DNA from 2 places in the Cupriavidus sp. 01L43 genome. Region 1 is predicted to be linked to the other one. Evidence: riboswitches for the same ligand, from Rfam matches in the RefSeq annotation. Region 1 holds a riboswitch; the other holds the start of a gene.
The links. Region 1 has a riboswitch for glycine ahead of gcvT (glycine cleavage system aminomethyltransferase GcvT). Riboswitches for the same ligand answer to the same signal wherever they lie in the genome.

Region 1 (4,948 bases):
AGGATGGCGTAGTCGCGGAACTGCGCGCGGCGCTCGAACTTGTGGGCGGACAGGCGGAACACCACGGACTCGGCCTCGTGCTCCTCGTCGTTCATCGGATGGATGGCGATGGGGTCGCCCATGCCGTGCTCCGACCACAGCTTCTTGTCGAACAGCTTGGGATTGTTGGCGATGACCGCGTTGGCCGCCTCCAGGATGCGCACCGTCGAGCGGTAGTTCTGTTCGAGCTTGACGACCTTGAGGTCCGGGAAATCGGTCTGCAGGCCGCGCAGGTTGTCCAGCGTGGCGCCGCGCCAGCCGTAGATGGCCTGGTCGTCGTCGCCCACGGCCGTGAACGCCGGCGCGCGCAGGTGCGAGCCGCCGGCCAGCAGCTTGAGCAGCGCGTACTGGCAGGCGTTGGTGTCCTGGTATTCGTCGACGAGGAAGTAGCGCAGGCGGTTCTGCCATTTCAGGCGCACGGCCTCGTCGCGCGCGAACAGCTCGGCGGGCAGGCGGATCAGGTCGTCGAAATCCACCGCCTGGTAGGCGTGCAGCGTGGCCACGTAGTTGCGGTAGACCATGGCGGCCTGGTGCTCGTCGGCATTGGCGGCCTGGGCCAGCGCGGTCTCCGGATCGATCATGCCGTTCTTCCACAGCGAGATCGTGCCCTGCACGCTACGGATCAGCTTCTTGTCCGTGGTGGCGAGCTGCTCCTGCACCAGTCCGAAGCAGTCGTCCGAATCCATGATCGAGAACTGCGGCTTCAGGCCGACGTGCTCCGCCTCCATCCGCAAAATCTGCACGCCGAGCGAGTGGAAGGTACAGACGGTGAGCTGCTTGAGCGGAATCCGCTTGCCCTCGCGCGTGGTCTTGCCCTCCATCAGCTTGCCGATGCGCTCCTGCATCTCTTTCGCCGCCTTGTTCGTGAAGGTGACGGCGGCGATGTGACGCGGCTCGAAGCCCTTGTCCTCGATCAGGTGGGCGATCTTTTGCGTGATGACGCGCGTCTTGCCGGACCCGGCGCCCGCGAGGACGAGGCAGGGCCCGTCCAGATAGCGAACGGCTTCGGATTGGGCGGCGTTGAGTCCGTGGGTCATAGGTGGGCGGGTGCCGGATGGCGCACGCTTGGCGGGCGCGCGAAAGGCGTCGATGTTAACACGCAGGGTGGCCTGCGCCGGTGCCTGATGATGGACATCCAGGACGCGAGTGCTACCAGTGTTTCATCGCGGTAACAGTTCGTAAAAGTGACGTCCGAGGGGACATCCGGGGCATGGAGATTGCCTCATACGGTCATGCGGGACCGGCGGCGACGCCGTCCTGATGACAAATTCGGCACATTCGGAGGCGATCATGAAAACAATGCGAACCCTGGCGAAAATCACGCTGATCGGTGTCACGCTGGCGGCCTTTGGCGGCTGCGCGGACATGAGCCCCAAGACCCGCAACACCGCCATTGGCGCGGGCGTTGGCGCGCTCGGCGGCGCGGCGCTGACCAACGGCAGCGCGCTCGGCACGGTGGGTGGCGCGGCGGTGGGTGGCGTGGTGGGTAACGTCGTCACGAAGGATCGTTGATCCGGCGCGGGTAGTCCTTACCCTCAGGCGGCAGGAATTACAGCCAGCCCCCTCCCCGGCGCCTAGCAAGGTGGCGTCGGCGCCGCGTTGACAAAGGTCAACCCGTCCCGTACATTCACGCGCATCCAACCGGGAGAGCGCGCAGCTATTGCGCCGCCGAAGGGGTATCACCCGAAAACTCTCAGGCACCACGGACCGGTCGGATCGGCATGCAACATGCACACGATGCATGCCGCACTCTGGAGAGCGACACCCGCCCGTGCCAACGCAGGGCGAGCGTGTCCACCGAAGGGGCGCGCGATGCGGCAAGCTGCATCGTAATCTCTCAGGTATCGAGGACAGAGGGGTCATCCGCCGCGGCGGATTGGTGGCATTGCCATCGATCCCCACGGCGGATGACCCTTTTTTCGTTTTCGCCGCCGTATTCGCTCCAGAGGATTTCCCATGACGCTCCAGGCCACGCCCCTTTACGCCATCCACCGCTCGCTCGGTGCCCGCATGGTCGATTTCGGCGGCTGGGACATGCCGGTCAACTACGGCTCCCAGATCGAGGAACACAACGCGGTGCGCGGCGATGCCGGCATGTTCGATGTCTCGCACATGTGCGTGGTGGACCTGTCCGGCCCCAACACGCGCGCCTTCCTGCGCGGCCTGCTGGCCAACAACGTCGACAAGCTCCAGACCCCGGGCAAGGCCCTCTACGCGTGCATGCTCGACGAAAAAGGCGGCGTCATCGACGACCTGATCGTCTATTTCTTCGCCGAAGACCGCTTCCGCCTGGTGGTGAACGCCAGCACGGCGCTGGGCGACATCGAATGGATCACGGCCCGCAACGCGGCCACCGGCAGCGGCGTGACGATCACCCCGCGCCGGGGCGACGTGGCACCGGCCGGCGTGGGCAAGCTGGCGATCATCGCCGTGCAGGGCCCGAACGCGCGCGCCAAGGTGCACGAGGCCTTCCCGTCGACCCAGCCGGCCGACGCGCTCAAGCCGTTCAACGCGGTGGTGGTGCGAGACCCGATGGTCGGCGAGCTGATGGTGGCCCGCACCGGCTACACCGGCGAAGACGGCTTCGAGCTGGTGGTGGAGGCCGAGAACGTGGCCGGCATCTGGGAAAAGCTGCAGTCCGTGGGCGTGCGCCCGGCCGGACTGGGCGCGCGTGACACGCTGCGCCTGGAAGCCGGCATGAACCTGTACGGCCAGGACATGGATATCCACACCTCGCCGCTCGACGCCGGCCTGGCCTGGACCGTCGACCTGCAGAGCGAGCGCGATTTCATCGGCAAGTCGGCGCTGCTGGCAGCCGGACAACATAAGACATTTGCCGGCCTGATCCTGCGCGACAAGGGCGGTGTGCTGCGTGCGCACCAGAAGGTGATCACCCCCGCCGGCGACGGCGAGATCACGAGCGGCACCTTCAGCCCGTCCCTCTCCCAATCCATTGCCTTTGCCCGGCTGCCGCAGGGCGTTGTGCCCGGCACCGAGGTCCAGGTCGAGATTCGTGACCGCAAACTGACCGCGACTGTGGTTAAACTGCCGTTTGTGCGCAATGGCAAGGCACTCGTGAGCTGAGGCATCCGCCCGGCTGACACCAACGGTCGCCATCACGCCTGCCCGGCTGGCCCCGGCAGGCGAACCGAAACAAGACAAACACTGCATTCCCGGAGAATCCGTCATGAATTTCCCTGCTGACCTGAAGTACACCGAATCGCACGAATGGGTGCGCGTTGAAGCCGACGGCACGCTGACGATCGGCATTACCGACCACGCGCAGGACGCGCTGGGCGACATCGTCTTCCTGGAACTGCCCGAAGTGGGCAAGTCGGTCGGCGCCGGCGACGCGCTGGCCGTGGTGGAGTCTGTGAAGGCCGCTTCCGACATCTACGCCCCGGTGGCCGGCGAAGTCATCGCCGTGAACGAGGCCGCCAGCGCCGCGCCGGAATCCGTCAACGCCAACGCCTTCGACGCGTGGCTGTTCAAGCTGAAGCCGGCCAATGGCGACGATGTGAACGGCCTGATGAACGTCGACGCCTACAAGGCCAGCGTCGGCGCCTGACGCGCTGCACCAGCCGTCTCCCGAGCCAGGAGACGGCGCCCGAGATGCCCGCGCGGCGGCCAGGCTGACCACCTGCCGCCCCGCCCCACGAGACACTTGCCATGAACGCCCCTCTTCCCATGAACGCCGCCCAAGGTAGCCGGCCCACGCTGGCCGAACTGGAGGCGCGCGACGCCTTCGCCGCCCGTCATATCGGCCCGGATGCCGCCGAACAGCAACACATGCTCAAGGTGCTCGGCTACGAGACGCGCGCCGCGCTGATCGACGCCGTGGTGCCCGCCGCCATCCGCCGCCGCGACGGCATGCCGCTCGGCGAATTCACCGAGCCGCTGACCGAGGAAGCCGCGCTGGCCAAGCTGCGCGGGCTGGCGAACCAGAACCGCGTGCTCAAGAGCTTCATCGGGCAGGGTTACTACAACACGCTCACGCCGGGCGTCATCCTTCGCAATATCTTCGAGAATCCGGCCTGGTACACGGCCTACACGCCGTACCAGCCCGAGATCTCGCAGGGCCGCCTGGAGGCGATGCTGAACTTCCAGCAGATGGTCACGGACCTGACCGGGCTGGACATCGCCAATGCGTCGATGCTGGACGAAGGCACCGCTGCCGCCGAGGCGATGACGCTGCTCCAGCGCGTGAACAAGCACGCCTCGAACACGTTCTACGTGGCGGACGACGTGCTGCCGCAGACGCTGGAAGTGGTACGCACGCGCGCGCTGCCGCTGGGCATCGAGGTCAAGGTCGGCCCCGCCGCCGAGGCCGCCGGCGCCCATGCCTTCGGCGTGCTGCTGCAATACCCGGGCGTGAACGGCGATGTGGCCGACTACCGTGCCATCGCCGATGCCGTGCACGCCGCTGGCGGGCTGGTGGTGGCGGCGGCGGACCTGCTGGCGCTGACGCTGATCGTCGCGCCGGGCGAATGGGGCGCCGACGTGGCCGTGGGCAACTCGCAGCGCTTTGGCGTGCCGCTCGGCTTCGGCGGCCCGCACGCCGGCTACATGGCCGTGAAGGACGAATTCAAGCGCTCGATGCCGGGCCGTCTGGTGGGCGTGACCATCGACGCGCAGGGCAACAAGGCGTACCGGCTGGCGCTGCAGACGCGCGAGCAGCACATCCGCCGCGAGAAGGCCACGTCGAACATCTGTACCGCGCAGGTGCTGCTGGCCGTGATGGCGTCGATGTACGCCGTGTACCACGGGCCGCAGGGCCTCCAGCGCATTGCCCAGCGCGTGCACCGCCTGACCGCCACGCTGGCTGCCGGCCTGAAGGCGATGGGCGTGACCCCGGTCAACGCCACGTTCTTCGACACCCTGACGCTGGAAACCGGCTTCAACACCGAGG
Region 2 (4,948 bases), on a different contig from region 1:
CTGCGCGTGTTCGACACGATTGGCGACGGCTGCGTGATCGTCGACGCGAAGGGACGGCTCGTCGAGTTCAACCCGGCCGCCCTGCGGCTGGTGCCCGACCTGCGCCGGGGGCAGCCGATGCCGGCCGTATGGGACGAGGCGCTGCGCCAGCCGCGCGAGGCAGGGGCCGACGTCGGCGCCATCCCCTACATTCCCCAGGGCGCGCACTACGAGGTGACGGCGGAGCCGGTGATGCGGCTGGACGGCAAGCGGATCGGCACGCTGGTCTTCATGCGCGACATCAGCCGCTACCAGTCGCGCGAACTGGCGCTGACGGCCCAGCTCGGCCAGACCGAGGCGAAGCTCTCGCGCGTGGAGGCGGACCTCGACATCGACGCGCTGACCGGCATCCCCAACCGGCGTTTCTTCCAGCGCGAGTCGCTGCTGGCCGTGACCCGGGCCTTCGAGGCGGGCGAGCCGATCGGGCTGCTGATTCTCGATGTGGACCTCTTCAAGCAATACAACGACCTGTACGGCCACCCCTGCGGCGACGATTGCCTGCGCCGGGTGGCTACCGCGTTGACCAGCGTGCTGGTGGGCGAGCAGTTTTGCGCGCGGCTGGGCGGCGAGGAATTCGCGGTGGTGCTGCCGGACGCCTCGCAGGACGAGACGCGCAACGTGGCGCGCCGCATGGTGGCGGCGGTGCGCGACCTGGAGATCCCGCACAACGGCACGCCAGTGCAGCCCTTCGTCACGATCAGCGTGGGCGCGGCCTGTGCGGTGCCGGACGCGCCACGGCTGGAGCCGCTGCTGCACCGCGCGGACAGCGCGATGTACCAGGCCAAGCGCGCCGGACGCAATCGCTTCGTCCAGGACGGGAAGATCTACATGGGCCTGCAGGCATAGTGGCACGCGCAGGGGCTTGCAAAATCCGCAAGCTCATGTAGAATGCGCCGCTCACCTTGCCCAGGTGGCGGAATTGGTAGACGCACTAGGTTCAGGTCCTAGCGGTGGCAACACTGTGGAGGTTCGAGTCCTCTCCTGGGCACCAAGATTGAAGAAAAAGGCCCCGCGCAAGCGGGGCCTTTTTCGTTGGCGCGATGGTTGTCTCCCCTCTCCCTCAGGGAGAGGGGCGGGGGAGAGGGCTGGCGGTTCAGGCAGCGATATCGCGTCCGGTCACGCCGGCCCTCTCCCCCAACCCCTCTCCCGCAAGCGGGAGAGGGGAGAAAGCACGCGGTACCGCCGCCTGCCGGATGACATCGCCCACCATCTCGGCCGTCACCGCCGACAACGTCCACCCCAGATGCCCGTGGCCCGTGTTGTAGAACACGTTGGCCTGCCGGCCGCGCCCCACGCGCGGCATCATGTTCGGCATCATCGGCCGCAGCCCTGCCCACGGCACCACGCTGCGCGTGCTCACGCCGGGGAAGCAGGTGTTGACCCAGTCGATCAGGGGCCGGATGCGGTCCGCGCGGATGTCGCGGTCGATGCCGTTGAACTCGGCCGTGCCGGCCACGCGGAAACGGTCCACGCCGAGCCGGCTGGTCACGAGCTTGGTCTCGTCGTCGAGCAGGCTGACCGTGGGCGCCGCAGCCTGGCTGGCGGCGTCGGGCAGGTTCACCGTGATCGAATAGCCCTTCACCGGGTAGATGTTCACGCGGTCGCCCAGTTGCGTGGCGAACTGCCGGCTGGCCACGCCGGCGCAGACCACCACGGCGTCGAAGGTTGTCGAACTTGTCTGATTACCGTCGCGGACGGTGATGGTGGCCGTGCGGCCGTCCGAGTTGACCGACTGCACGTCCTGGCTGTAGCGCGTGACCACGCCCAGCCGCTGGGCCGCCGCGGCCAGGCCGGAGGTGAACTTGTGGATGTCGCCGGTGGCGTCGCTCTCGGTGTAGTAGCCGCCGTAGTACTGGCCGGCCAGCGTCGGCTCGATCGCACGCATTTCCTCGGGCGTGACCGCGCGGCGCGGCAGTCCGCCTTCGGCCAACAGCCTGGAGACCTCGCCGGCATGGTCGAAGCCGGCCTTGTCCCGGTAGATATGGAGGATGCCCTGCCGCTTGAGATCGAAGTCGATGCCTTCCGCCTCGGCCCAGCCGAACAGGTGCGCGCGGGCGGCGATGGCCAGGCGGGCGGTCTCGATCGTGTTGGCCCGGTAGTGCGGCATGGCGGCGATGAACTCGGCGAACCAGCTCAGCTTATGCCAGGTGGGGCGGGGGTTCACGAGCAGCGGCGCGTCGTTGCGGAGCATCCACTTGATGCCCTTGACCAGCGTGGAGCGGTGGGTCCAGACCTCGGCGTTCGACGCGGAGAGCTGGCCGCCATTGGCGAACGAGGTTTCCATGGCGGCGTAGCGATGGCGCTCGAGCAGCGTGACCGCGAAACCACGTTTGGCGAGGGCGTAAGCGGTCGTCACGCCGGTGATGCCACCGCCGATGACAGCGATTGTCTTCATGTTGTCAGGTCTTCCAGGACGTCGTGGATGGGGGGTACGTGGCGCACCATGCGCGACGCACGCCCCCTCTGTCCTTGACCTGAGAGATTCACGATGCGCGCGGGCGCATCGCTTGCTCCTTCGGTACCGTCGGCTGACGCGAGCCGGGGTTCTTCAGAGTGCAATGGCGTTACCGGTCCTTTGGCCTGAGAGTTTCCGGGGCGGTTGCTCCTTCGGCGCCGGCCTGCCGGGCGGCAGGCACAGTCTCTCCCGATAACGCGGGTAAAACGGGTACGACGGGGGCACTATGCCACGGGCGGCGCCGGCGCGGCAACCCCCGGCTAGTCGAGGTCGCGCGGCTTGCGGCCGGTGATCATCGCCCCGACCAGGTTTTCCTTGCCGGCCACGCTGGTAACGATGGCCACCAGCGCGTGCACCACCACCAGCCCGAGCAGCGTGTTGGAGAGCCAGCGATGGATGTCGATGGGCCAGTCCTCGCCCCAGAACGCGTCGAGGCGGGAGAGCCAGCCGGTAACGGCGAGCAGCAGGATCAGGGTCCACATCGCCAGCATCATCACCGCGCCGAGCGGGGTGTGGCTGATGAAGCGCGGCGTGCGGCGCCGGGCCATGGCCCGGGCATGGGCCAGCACGCCGGCGGGGCGCGGCAGCCAGGCGCGGAAGCGCGCGTGTTCGCTGCCGATGAAGCCCCAGAGAATGCGAAACAGCACAAGTCCGGCGGCCACGTAGCCCAGCACGCGGTGCAACTGGTCGCCGGAATCGTCGATGAGGTCGTAGCAGACGATGGCCGCCACGCTCCAGTGCGTGAGCCGCACCACCACGTCCCAGACGCGGAGCGTGGTGGGTTCGCGCAGATGGCCGGCCGGCACCGACATGCTTACTTCTCGATCTCGGACTTCACGATGTCGAGCGTCTTCGTGTCGAAGTAGATCTCGGCCTTCTTGCCGTCCTTGGTGGTGCCATAGATCTCGTAGCAGTTGCCGTCCACCTTGAACTTCTTGATGTTGTAGCCCTGGGCCGCGATCTTGGCCTTGGCGTCGGCCTCGGGCATCCATTCGGACTTCGGATGCTTGTCGCACTTGGCGCCCGCGAAGGCCCCCGTGGAAAACGCACCGGCGATGAGAAGTACGGCCACTTTCAGCATTGCAGCTCCCGCAAGAAGCCCCATCCGGGGCGGATGCCGGAATCGTACGCGGTAACAAGAACAATTCCCAATCAATGTTTTCCCGCACGATGACCTGCATCAAATGCCGTGCTCGCCGCCCGGCGCGGCGGCTATCGGCGTGAACGTCGGCAGCGGGATTGTCCGGGCTGTGGGACAATTCCGCCTCGCCCACAGGGCGTGGGTGACGAAGGTGTCTGCATGAAATCGATAGACTGGAAAGACTGGGAAATCTTCTGCCGCGTGGTGGAAGGGGGCGGCTTCACGCAGGGCGCCGAACTGGCGGAAGTGCCCAAGTCATCGGCCAGCGCGGCGGTTGCCCGGCTGGAAACCCAGCTTGGTGTGCGCCTGTTCGAGCGGACCACGCGGCGCGTGCGCGTGACCCAGCGCGGCCAGCAGCTCTATGACCGCGTGGCGCCCCTGTTTGGCGAGTTGCGCGAGATCAGCGCCGAGGCCGCCTCGGTGAGTGCCGAGGTCAGCGGCACGCTGCGCATCGCCACGCCATACGAGGTGGGTTCGCAGCACCTGTCCGCCTCGCTCTCCAGGTTACTTAAGCTGCACCCGTCGCTGCATGTGGAACTGGACATGAGCTGGGACCAGCCCGACCTGATTCGCCACGGCTATGACCTCGCCTTCGTCATGACCGACACCAACCTCCACGACAGCTCGTTCGCGAGCAAGCGCGTGGTGCTGATCGAGCGTGCGTTCTATGCGGCGCCCGCGCTGATCCGCGAGCACGGCCTGCCGCGCGCGCCGCAGGACCTGAAGGGCTGGCCGACGCTCGGCAACCTCGACGATGTGCAATGGGAATTCCTGCGCGATGGGGTGGAAACCTTCGCCATGGACGTCTCGCCGCGCATCTCCACGCATAACGCTGAAGTCCGCCTCAAGGCCGCGCTGGATGGGCTGGGCGTGGCGCGCATGTCGCCCCGCTTCGTGCACGAGCATCTGGTGCACGGCCAACTGGTGCGCGTGCTGCCCGGCTATACGTCGTCGCCGCTGAAGGTGTACGTGCTGATGCCCGCGCGCAAGCTGATGCCGCCGAGTGTGCGGGCCTTCCTCACTGTGCTGGAGGAAACGCTGGGCGTGCCGGAGACCCGGCGCCCGGCGCCGCGCGCCAAGGCGCTGGCGGGCACGGATGGATCGGACAGCGCCGACATCGCCGATACCCCGGACGGTGACGGCGGCGCGGTGGTGATCGGGCTCGACTGAGTTTCCAGGCGAGCCGGTCGGTCAGTAGGGCTGGTCGCCGGGACGGATGTCGAAGCCGAGCGTGTCGGCGATCTCGAGTATCTCTTCGTCGTCTTCGCTGCGCGTGATCCAGCCGCCGTAGGCGTCGCCGCCGGTATCCCAGT

Region 2: another riboswitch for glycine. It lies ahead of AC1DP9_RS25130 (D-amino acid dehydrogenase); the one in region 1 lies ahead of gcvT (glycine cleavage system aminomethyltransferase GcvT).

What each region holds. Positions count from the first base shown of each region.
Region 1 covers NZ_JBFTSH010000012.1:47,990-52,937, reverse strand. Annotated here, with positions in the region: gene AC1DP9_RS19190 (UvrD-helicase domain-containing protein) at 1-1,076, opposite strand, end outside; gene AC1DP9_RS19185 (glycine zipper 2TM domain-containing protein) at 1,330-1,551, shown strand; glycine riboswitch at 1,672-1,759, shown strand; glycine riboswitch at 1,781-1,903, shown strand; gene gcvT (glycine cleavage system aminomethyltransferase GcvT) at 1,996-3,123, shown strand; gene gcvH (glycine cleavage system protein GcvH) at 3,227-3,607, shown strand; gene gcvP (aminomethyl-transferring glycine dehydrogenase) at 3,709-4,948, shown strand, end outside.
Region 2 covers NZ_JBFTSH010000020.1:84,339-89,286, reverse strand. Annotated here, with positions in the region: gene AC1DP9_RS25140 (histidine kinase N-terminal 7TM domain-containing protein) at 1-885, shown strand, start outside; tRNA gene AC1DP9_RS25135 (tRNA-Leu) at 944-1,030, shown strand; gene AC1DP9_RS25130 (D-amino acid dehydrogenase) at 1,133-2,434, opposite strand; glycine riboswitch at 2,598-2,696, opposite strand; gene AC1DP9_RS25125 (cytochrome b/b6 domain-containing protein) at 2,755-3,306, opposite strand; gene AC1DP9_RS25120 (PepSY domain-containing protein) at 3,309-3,575, opposite strand; gene AC1DP9_RS25115 (LysR family transcriptional regulator) at 3,795-4,805, shown strand; gene AC1DP9_RS25110 (DUF6630 family protein) at 4,827-4,948, opposite strand, start outside.